3 regions of the Aquirhabdus sp. genome follow, and region 1 is predicted to be linked to each of the others. Evidence: predicted binding sites of a transcription regulator. Region 1 holds the regulator's gene; each other region holds the start of a gene.

Evidence for each region. Region 1 encodes PhoB, which activates phosphate uptake and scavenging genes when phosphate is short. Its sites were predicted from a motif close to TGTCATNAANCTGTCATAA; they were not measured.
Region 2: the regulator PhoB is predicted to act here: its motif matches at 1,596-1,614, upstream of ACLHG7_RS14720 (porin).
Region 3: the regulator PhoB is predicted to act here: its motif matches at 1,808-1,826, upstream of ACLHG7_RS15080 (inorganic phosphate transporter).

The regions. Positions count from the first base shown of each region.
Region 1 covers NZ_JBKGVE010000003.1:57,570-60,862, reverse strand. Annotated here, with positions in the region: gene phoR (phosphate regulon sensor histidine kinase PhoR) at 78-1,385, opposite strand; gene phoB (phosphate regulon transcriptional regulator PhoB) at 1,447-2,157, opposite strand; gene ACLHG7_RS01950 (SCP-2 sterol transfer family protein) at 2,610-3,101, shown strand; gene bioB (biotin synthase BioB) at 3,151-3,293, shown strand, end outside.
Region 2 covers NZ_JBKGVE010000012.1:67,782-71,074, reverse strand. Annotated here, with positions in the region: gene ftsY (signal recognition particle-docking protein FtsY) at 26-1,186, shown strand; gene ACLHG7_RS14720 (porin) at 1,828-3,099, shown strand.
Region 3 covers NZ_JBKGVE010000012.1:149,726-153,018, forward strand. Annotated here, with positions in the region: gene smpB (SsrA-binding protein SmpB) at 1-112, shown strand, start outside; gene ACLHG7_RS15080 (inorganic phosphate transporter) at 159-1,757, opposite strand; gene metH (methionine synthase) at 2,044-3,293, shown strand, end outside.

The DNA of each region.
Region 1 (3,293 bases):
GTGGTGATGAGAAATCTGAAAAAGCCAGAGTATATGACGCTGGCTTTTTTTTATGGGGGAACTTAAGGATTACTTGACTATTCAACCAATCGCTCTTTAGGAAAGCGGCATAGAAACGTCGAGCCTTGCTCACGCTTTGAGGTGATCTCCAAGCGTCCCTCATGCTGCAGCATAACGTGTTTCACGATAGCGAGCCCCAGCCCCGTACCTCCGGTATCACGGCTGCGGTCACTATCAACACGGTAAAATCGCTCTGTCAAACGATTAATATGATGCGACTCAATGCCGATCCCGTTGTCCGTCACGCTAAAGCAGCAGTCATCGCCATCATCAAACCAGCGGACTCTGATGATGCCGCCTTTGGGTGTGTACTTAATTGCATTGGTAATCAGGTTGGTAAACGCACTGGTCAGCTCTTGCTCAGCGCCGAGAATACTGCGGAAGCTTTCGATCTCCAGATTCAACTCGTGCTTGAATTCAGCATTATAGGCTTGAGCATCATCAAAGATTTTGTTCAATAAATAGGGCATATCAATGACTTTGCGTTCAGTCTGTGCACTGCTATTTTCCAGGCGTGATAGCAATAGCAAGTCTTTGACAATGTTAGTCATGCGTGTGGTTTGTTGGCGCATTTGTTCAAAGCCACGGCGCCAGCGTGGGTTAAGGTCATCCTGATCCATGTAGGTTTCAAGATAGCCCGACAGTACAGTCAACGGGGTACGTAGCTCATGCGAAACATTGTCTACAAAGTCTTTGCGCATTAACTCTAAATTATGCAAGCGGGTAACATCGTAAGCGACCAGCAAGCGATCATTTTGCCCAAAGCGGGTGAGTTTACATTGAAAGTAACGCGCTTCATTAATCCACGATTTAAGCTTAATCTCTTGGCTATAGTTACCTTGTTGGTAGTAACTGACAAACTCTGGGGCACGGCAGAAATTCAGGATATTGCGACCTTGATCGCCAGACTTTAAGCCCAGTATTTTTTCTGCAGCAGGATTCCACCACTCAATCAGTGAACTAGCATCGATCAGGACCACCGCTTCTTCAAGCGCGGCAACAGAGGTTTGTGCACGGCTGATGACACCCAGCAGATTTTTGCGTGAACGATGTTCACTGATCTGGATACGGGTGATGTTGTACAACAGTGCAGACCAGACACCACCCAGTTCAGGAGGTTCTTGATCGGGCGTGTGCTGCATCCAGCGATAGAGTCGATACAGTGAATACCACTGTAAAAGTAAAAATAGAAACAAAGCCAGCAAGACCGCCAGCCAAGGCATACCAACGACCCAGCCGATGCAAAAAAAGATTAGCACCAGCCCAATTAAACGTAATAAATCCTGATAGACAAAGTCTAATAAAGAGGTCGTTGAATTACTCATGTGGGCAGTTTAGCCGATTTCAGCAGAATGCTGTGAATCATTATGATCTGCCCTTATGGCTTTAAGTTGCCGGTTGCAAGTCGATGCGGGTCGAGAAACGATATCCTGTACCTCGCACCGTTTGAATAAAGCGATCAAAGCCATGTGGCTCTAATACTTTGCGTAAACGGCGAATATGCACATCAATGGTGCGATCTTCCACGTAGACATTACCACCCCACACTTGATCAAGCATTTGAGTGCGGGTGTATGCACGTTCTGGGTGCGTCATAAAGAAAGCGAGCAGGCGATATTCAGTCGGCCCCATTTCAACCGTATGCGTTCCAACACTGATGCGCTGGCTCACCGGATCTAATGTCAAGCCATCGGCATTGATTGCACGGTCGGCATTAAGCGCACTGGCACGGCGCAAAACCGCTTTTATGCGCGAGACTAATTCACGAGTCGAGAAGGGTTTGGTCATATAGTCATCGGCGCCTGCATCAAGACCTTGCACTTTGTTGTCTTCTTCTCCGCGAGCGGTCAGCATAATGACGGGTATTTCAGAGAGGGACTCATCTTTCTTTAAGCGGCGACAAAGCTCAATCCCGCTCATACTGCCCGGCATCATCCAATCGAGTAAGATGAGTGCTGGGCGTTGATCGACGATAATGGCATGTGCGGTACGGGCATCTTCGGCTTGCACGCAGTCAAAGCCTGCGAGATCAAGCGCGGTGTGAATCATTTCACGAATAGGGGCTTCGTCGTCAACAATTAAAATACGGTCTGTCATGGTTTCTGTGATCCATTTGCTGGCAACACACTGCCCAGTGCAATGCGTGATAACCAGATCGTGACAATTGTTTAGGATATTTTTAAGTTTAACGATAGTTAAACAATATCCAAAAGCAACGTCAAACTAATAATGACAGTAATATTACAACGAATATTGTTACGGTTTGATTACGGCAAGATTCTTGCTTATCGTCTTTCATCCCGTAATTCGCCCAGATTATCGACAAAAGCCCACTATTTTTGATCTTAATGTCAGTGACAGCATCAACAACTGGTGCTAGAGTGAATGCCGTTTTGTCTTTTTGACAGGTTGTATTGCATAAATGCATCGTGTCTATGATGGGTCTCATTGAGACGGTATTTTATATTTTAAACATCGGCATCTAATTTTTTTTTTGATTAAGCACTATGTGTATATGCCAACTTATATCCTCCATGCGAGCTTCTACTATGACTCTTCCTGTCGTTCAACTACCAGTGCTCAATCTATCTACGCATCCGTTTGATTTGTTGTTAGCGGGTTTAGGGCTACGCATGATTCAGTTGGCGTATACCAGTCCAGAATTTAAGGCGATTTTAGAAAATCGTTCATTCACCATTCAGATTGAGTCGCAAGATGGCATCGCCCGTAATTTTACGGTGCTGAATAATCAGGTCAGCATGGCTAGTGGTCTTGCACCAAAACCAGATTTCACTTTACGTTTTAAAGATGGCGACTCAGCGGTACAGATTCTCAAACAGGGGAATCCAGCGGCATTTATGACCGGCATGCAAGATGGCTCTGTACAAATGGAAGGCGACTTTAGTTTATTGATGTGGTTTAACCAAGCTTCAAAAATGATTGTGCCAAAGATTCCGAAACCGATCTTGGCCAAAGTCAAGCCTGCGCTCAAACATGCGCGTAAGTTGCAGTCACGTTTTACACGTGCACGCTCTGCATAAAACGGTTAGATTCAGGTTAGATTGTTTTTCGGCAATAGGATAGGTTGAAATGATGCTACGTAATGATTGGACACGCGATGAGATCGCGGCACTCTTTGATTTACCCTTCAATGATTTGATGTTTCAGGCGCAGACTGTCCATCGTCAGCATTTTGATGCCAATGCAATTCAGGTCAGCACCCTGCTTTCAAT
Region 2 (3,293 bases), on a different contig from region 1:
TTGCTTGAAAGCGAGCCAAAGTAGCATGTCAAACCAATCTTCTAACTCTCCTTCACAGTATTCTGGTCTGAATGCACCACTTATCTTTCCTGAAAAGACGTCACAATCTGTCGTTGCCGATGTTGCCGTTGAGTTGCCTAAGCCGCCTTTACCTGCTGCACCTGTTATTCCTGCGGTTCAGGATGAGGTTCCCGTGGTAGTTAATAGTCCCGTAGTCAGCCCACCTGTTTCGGAAGCCCATACTGAGGACTTAGAGTCGGCTGGAGGTTTTTTTGGGCGGATGAAGCAAGGCTTGGCGAAGACGCGTCGCGGCTTTACCGATGGCGTGGTCAATTTGTTGATTGGTGGTAAAGAAATCGATGACGAGTTGCTCGAGGAAATTGAAACTCAACTTTTGGTTGCAGACATTGGAATCGAGGCGACACGTACAATCGTCCAAAATTTGACGGAGCGGACTGCACGTCGAGAACTGATTTACTCCAATGCCCTTTATAAAGCATTGCAAGAAGAGTTAGTTGCTCTGCTCGCACCACGCGTCAAAGCACTCCATATCGATCCGAATAAGCGTCCTTATGTCATCCTGATGGTTGGGGTGAACGGCGTGGGTAAAACGACTACGATTGGTAAGTTAGCGAAGCGCTTGCAGGGAGAGGGCAAGAAGGTAATGCTTGCAGCAGGGGATACCTTTCGTGCAGCTGCAACTGAGCAGTTGCAAGTGTGGGGCGAGCGGAATGACATTGCTGTTGTCGCACAAGGCAATGGCGCGGATAGTGCCTCTGTTATTTTTGATGCTTTTGAAAGTGCCAGAGCCAAAGGCATCGATGTGTTGATTGCAGATACAGCAGGCCGCTTACATACCAAAAGCAATTTGATGGAAGAGCTGAAAAAAGTTAAACGTGTCATGCAAAAAATTGATGCTACTGCGCCTCATGAAATTATGCTGGTTGTCGATGCGGGTACGGGGCAGAATGCCATCAATCAAGTACAGGAATTCGATTCTGCTGTAGGGCTGACAGGCTTAACTATCACCAAATTAGATGGAACTGCGAAAGGAGGAATGCTGTTCAATATAGCGAGCCGTAGTCATGTTCCGATTCGATTTATTGGTGTAGGTGAGAAGATCGATGATTTGCGTCCTTTTGCAGCGAAAGATTTTGTTTCCGCGATGTTTCAAAACGAAGAGTAAGTTTTACGTAAAAAGTATCAATAGATCGTTGGGTCGTGTAGTAAAGCTGAGGATTTCCTCAGCTTTTTTTTTGTCCTGAATTTTCTTGAGGGTGAGTTCTTATGTTGATTTTGTATCTAATGTAACCGTCGTGTAAGTAAAAGTGATATGCAAATCAGCAATTGTTATTTTACGACATGAAATAATACCGTCACAATCGTACAGGTTAAGACGTAAATTCTCACAAAATAAATCACGAAATGATTGCAAAAACTAAATTAATGGGTTTTATTTTTTGAATTTATTGATTTTTTGAGTGGTGTGCTAGGGGTGTATGGTGCTCATTCAATGCGAGAGTTTATGTTTTTTTGAATTTTATTTTTTAAATAACTGTTATTTTTCAAAGTTTTATTAATTGAATTTGCTTACCTGTCATGAATCTGTAATACAGATGCGTTATATATTTGCAAAGTAAATTGTTTTCTGTATGATGCAAGTGCTGGGAAAATAAATTGTAAGAAAATTTTAAAGATGTAACAGGATTTTTAGGAATGTAACTAGATTGTCACAATTCGGTGCGTATACTTCGCACCAGTTGAAGGTGATTTAACTACTTTTCTCACACAATAACCCTATTTTGATGTCCTTTTTGGAGTTTGGAAATGAAAAAGCTACTTCTTGCTACTTTGGTTGCTGCCGCATCAATCGGTGCTGCACAAGCAGATGGTCCTTCAGTTTACGGTAAAATCAACGTTTCTGTTGATAACACCAAAAGTGATCTGAATGAAAATCGTGTAACCACAGTTGATTCTAACGCTTCACGTTTTGGCATCAAAGGTAACGAAAAACTCACTGATAACCTAAGCGCGGTTTATGGCATCGAGTGGGGCGTATCAATTGACAACAACAGCAATAGCAGCAGCAATAGCACTAAAGCTGGCATAAACAACAATACTGATACTGGCGCTACTGGCGGTACTTTTGATTTGAGCGCTCGTAACCGTTTCATCGGTTTGCAATACGAAGGTTTGGGGACTTTGAAGTTTGGTCGTTTAGATACCAACGTAAAAACCCTTCAGTATGTTAATCCAGCTCAAGGTGTTGATGTTGCGGATGACTTCGTAAATGGTACATTTGATAGCACCCAGACATTTGCTGGTGAAAACCGTATCAACAACGTCATCGCTTTAGAATCAGCAAAGTTTGATACTGGCTACGGCGTATTTTCAGCAAACTTCTTGGTTTCTCCAAGTGAGAAGACAGATTCTAAAAACCCTACCGATCCATCTTATGCAGCAAAGACAGGTTCAACCGCTACTTCAACTTCAGTAATCTATGCAAATAAAGATGTTGGTTTGTATACTGGTGTTGCATATGATGTAAACGTATCTAGCATCTGGAATGCTGGGAATACTTTTGCATACGCAACCAAAGCACCTTCTACCTCTGTAAACAATCCTTTTGCTTCAGCATCTAATCCTACTGATCTATTCCGTTGGGTAGGTAGTGCTGATTTGGGTAAATTGGCTGGTATTGATGGCGTAACGTTAAATGGTTTGTATCAACAAGCTAAGCTTTCAGACAAAGTTGCAGCTAAATTTGGTAATACATCACCAAAAGAAAATGCTTATTTGGTTAGCGCGATCTACAAGTTTCCAGCATCAATTCTGGACGGTTTGTCAGCAAAAGCACAATGGGAAAGCGCAACAACCAAATCTTTGGGCAACAATATTGCTGATGTAAAAATCGACCAAGTGACTGTTGATTTAGATTATGCTTTCAGTGCAAAAACCAAAGTATACGGTTTCTGGGCGCAACGTACCTTTAAAAACCCAAACAACGTAGGTACTATCGCAACTCCACTACCTAACGCTGGTCAAGACTCAAACTACAAATACCAAGGCTTCGGCTTGGGTCTGGAACAAAAGTTCTAAGATCGAATCTGTAGTTTAAATTCAAATGAGAAAACCCGCATGTATTGCGGGTTTTTTTATGCTTGATGAAGCTTACGTATGATGATTTACGCATTCCATGAAGTTAATTGTCACTAAAACAACATATCTTGGTCGCAAGCCTTTGCTTTATCCCCCCCTGATCGTTAAAATTACCCATTAATTTATGATCAGCA
Region 3 (3,293 bases), on a different contig from region 1:
GAAGTGCGAAATTGCACTCGTGAAAGGTAAAGCGCTACATGACAAACGCGCCACTGAAAAAGATCGCGATTGGAATCGCGAGAAACAACGGGTATTTAGAAAGAGTCATTAAGCATAAAAAGCCTAGCAATTGCTAGGCTTTTTTTACATCTAACGCTTTAAACAAACTGTACAAAGATCCAGTACAGTGTCGCTGAAAGTGTAATCGCAACGGGTAAGGTCAATACCCAAGCCGATAAAATGCTTCTGACCGTACTCCACTGCAAACCGGATCGATTCGCGGTCATGGTTCCGGCCACAGAGCCATTCAAGACATGGGTCGTGCTGACAGGTAACCCGAATTTATCAGCAACACCGATCATTGCCATCGTCGATAATTGAGCTGCAAGACCTTGACCATAGTTCAACGGCGTATTACCAATCTTCTCTCCGACCGTGACCACAATACGCTTCCAGCCCACCATCGTTCCCAGACCCAGTGCTAATGCAACCGCCACTTTGACCCAAGTCGGAATAAACTGAGTCGTGTGATCAAGACTTTGACCATTGGCTTTAATCACTTCTTTTTGATCAGCAGTCATCGCAGGCAATGCATTATCTTTATCCAGACGCTTCATGCTCGCACTGGCCAAGTACATATCATTGCGTAAGTTACGTGTCGCATCTGCTGGAACTTTATCAAAAGTTCCATAATGAGCAACAGCATGGCTGACATCAGTTGCAACCACAGAGATTGCAGGTAAAACTTCTGGCGTCACTTTATGATCTTGAAGATACCGAGTTAACACATCACGTGATTTAGTCAAATCAATGGTTGGTGTTGTCGGTGACAAAATAACTGCGGTTTTTTCAGACAACGCAGCAAAAGCTTGTACCTGTGTTGCATCCATGGTTTTATTCAAAGAATAAGCCATCGGCACAATACCGATCAAAATAAGCATGATCAAACCCATGCCTTTTTGACCGTCATTTGAGCCGTGAAAAAAACTGACACCCGCACAGCTTAATACCAGCAAGATACGAATCCAAAATGGTGGCGGCTCTTTACCTACTGGTGGTTCGAACATCTCTGGCTTACGTGCGAATAACAGCTTCGATAAAAGAAATAAGATTCCAGCAACCGCAAAACCAAGTAGTGGTGAGAATAATAATGCCTTACCAACTTTAAGCGCCTGTCCCCAATCGACACTGCTTGATGCAATGCCAGCGGGCGCCAGGATTTGATTCATTAATCCTACACCGATAATAGAACCGATCATGGTATGTGAACTTGAGGCAGGAATACCCAATGCCCAAGTTCCCAGATTCCAGATAATTGCTGCAAGTAGCAATGCAAAGACCATTGCAAAACCTTGGCTACTGCCCACGTTTAAAATGAGCTCTACAGGCAACAGTGCAAGAATACCATACGCAACAGCCCCACTCGCCAGCATCACCCCCGTGAAATTAGCAACACCTGATAAAACTACTGCTGCTGGAGCTGGTAAAGCATTGGTATAAATAACCGTTGCAACCGCATTTGCCGTGTCATGAAAGCCATTCACAAACTCAAAACCAAGGGCAATCAGCAAAGCCAGCCCAAGCATCAAGAATGGTAAAAAAGTCAGCGGCGGTGCACTGGCAAGATCAGCTGCCAGTTCAATCCCGATATAAATCAAGGCGGCAATGACTACACCAAGAAATAATGGTTTAAACAGTGGATGTGGAGGAGTATCGATTGAACTTGGAGCAGATACTGTCGATGTATTCGTGTTCATGGTTAGACCCTGAATAACAGTAATTATTGTTTGTGTATTCTCTGCCCTGAATATGACTATTTTATGAAAATGTGATTTTGATTATTTTTAGAACTATTGACTCTAGCGATAGAGTGTCACATCCAACATTCACGATCTGTAATTACCTGTTAGAATACGCAGCTTTTTGTTGTGTTCAATGTATACGCGCCCCATATCAAATGGATGATCGTACAAATTGAATCATCGGTTCATTAAAATCGTAGTGACGTTGCTTTATTCTTGGTTTTCGGAGTTCTTTGTAAAAATGTCTACACCCGCAATCGCAGCTCAAAATCTAAAAAAACAGCTTCAAGAGCTACTGAAACAAAGAATTCTCATTATCGATGGCGCGATGGGAACGATGATTCAACGCCACAAACTCGAAGAAGAAGACTATCGAGGAGAGCGTTTCGCTGACTTTGAACATGATGTCAAAGGCAACAACGATCTGCTGGTATTAACGCAGCCTCATATCATTCAAGGCATCCATGCACAGTATTTAGAAGCTGGCGCAGACATTATTGAGACCAATACCTTCAACGGTACTCAAGTGTCTATGGCTGATTACCACATGGAACACCTCGTCAGTGAGATCAATACCACTGCGGCTCGGCTTGCCCGTCAAGTCTGTGATGAGTTCACAGCAAAAAATCCAGATAAACCCCGTTTTGTCGCGGGTGTCCTTGGACCCACATCACGCACCTGCTCTATCAGCCCAGATGTAAATAACCCTGCATTCCGTAATGTGACCTTCGATGAACTCGTTGAAAACTATGTGCAAGCCACGCTTGCACTGATCGAAGGTGGCGCACATATCATTCTGATCGAAACGGTCTTTGATACGTTGAACTGTAAAGCCGCAATTTTTGCGGTCAAAACGGTGTTTGAACAAATCGGGTACGAGTTGCCCCTGATGATTTCAGGCACGATTACTGATGCATCAGGTCGAACGCTATCTGGCCAAACGGCTGAAGCTTTCTGGAACTCGGTACGGCATGCCGACTTACTGTCAATCGGCTTTAACTGTGCGCTAGGCGCCGATGCCATGCGTCCGCACGTCAAAACAATTGGCGATAAGGCCGATATCTTTGTCTCTGCACATCCGAATGCGGGCTTACCCAATGCTTTTGGTGAATACGACGAAACTCCTGAACAAACCGCGGAGTTTATCCGTGAGTTCGCAGAAAGTGGTTTGATCAACATTACAGGCGGTTGCTGCGGGACCACACCGAATCATATTGCCGCAATCTATCAAGCGGTTAAAGACTATGCGCCTCGCCAGATTCCCGACATCGAACCTGCGTGTCGCTTGTCTGGACTAGAGCCATTCAACATCACCAAAGATTCATTGTTTGTAAACGTCGGTGAACGGACCAACGTCACGGGCTCGAAAAAATTCGCCCGTCTGATCCGCGAACAGAATTACACCGAAGCGCTGGCGGTCGCGCTGGATCAAGTTCAGGGCGGCGCTCAGATCATTGATATCAACATGGATGAAGGGATGCTCGATTCAGA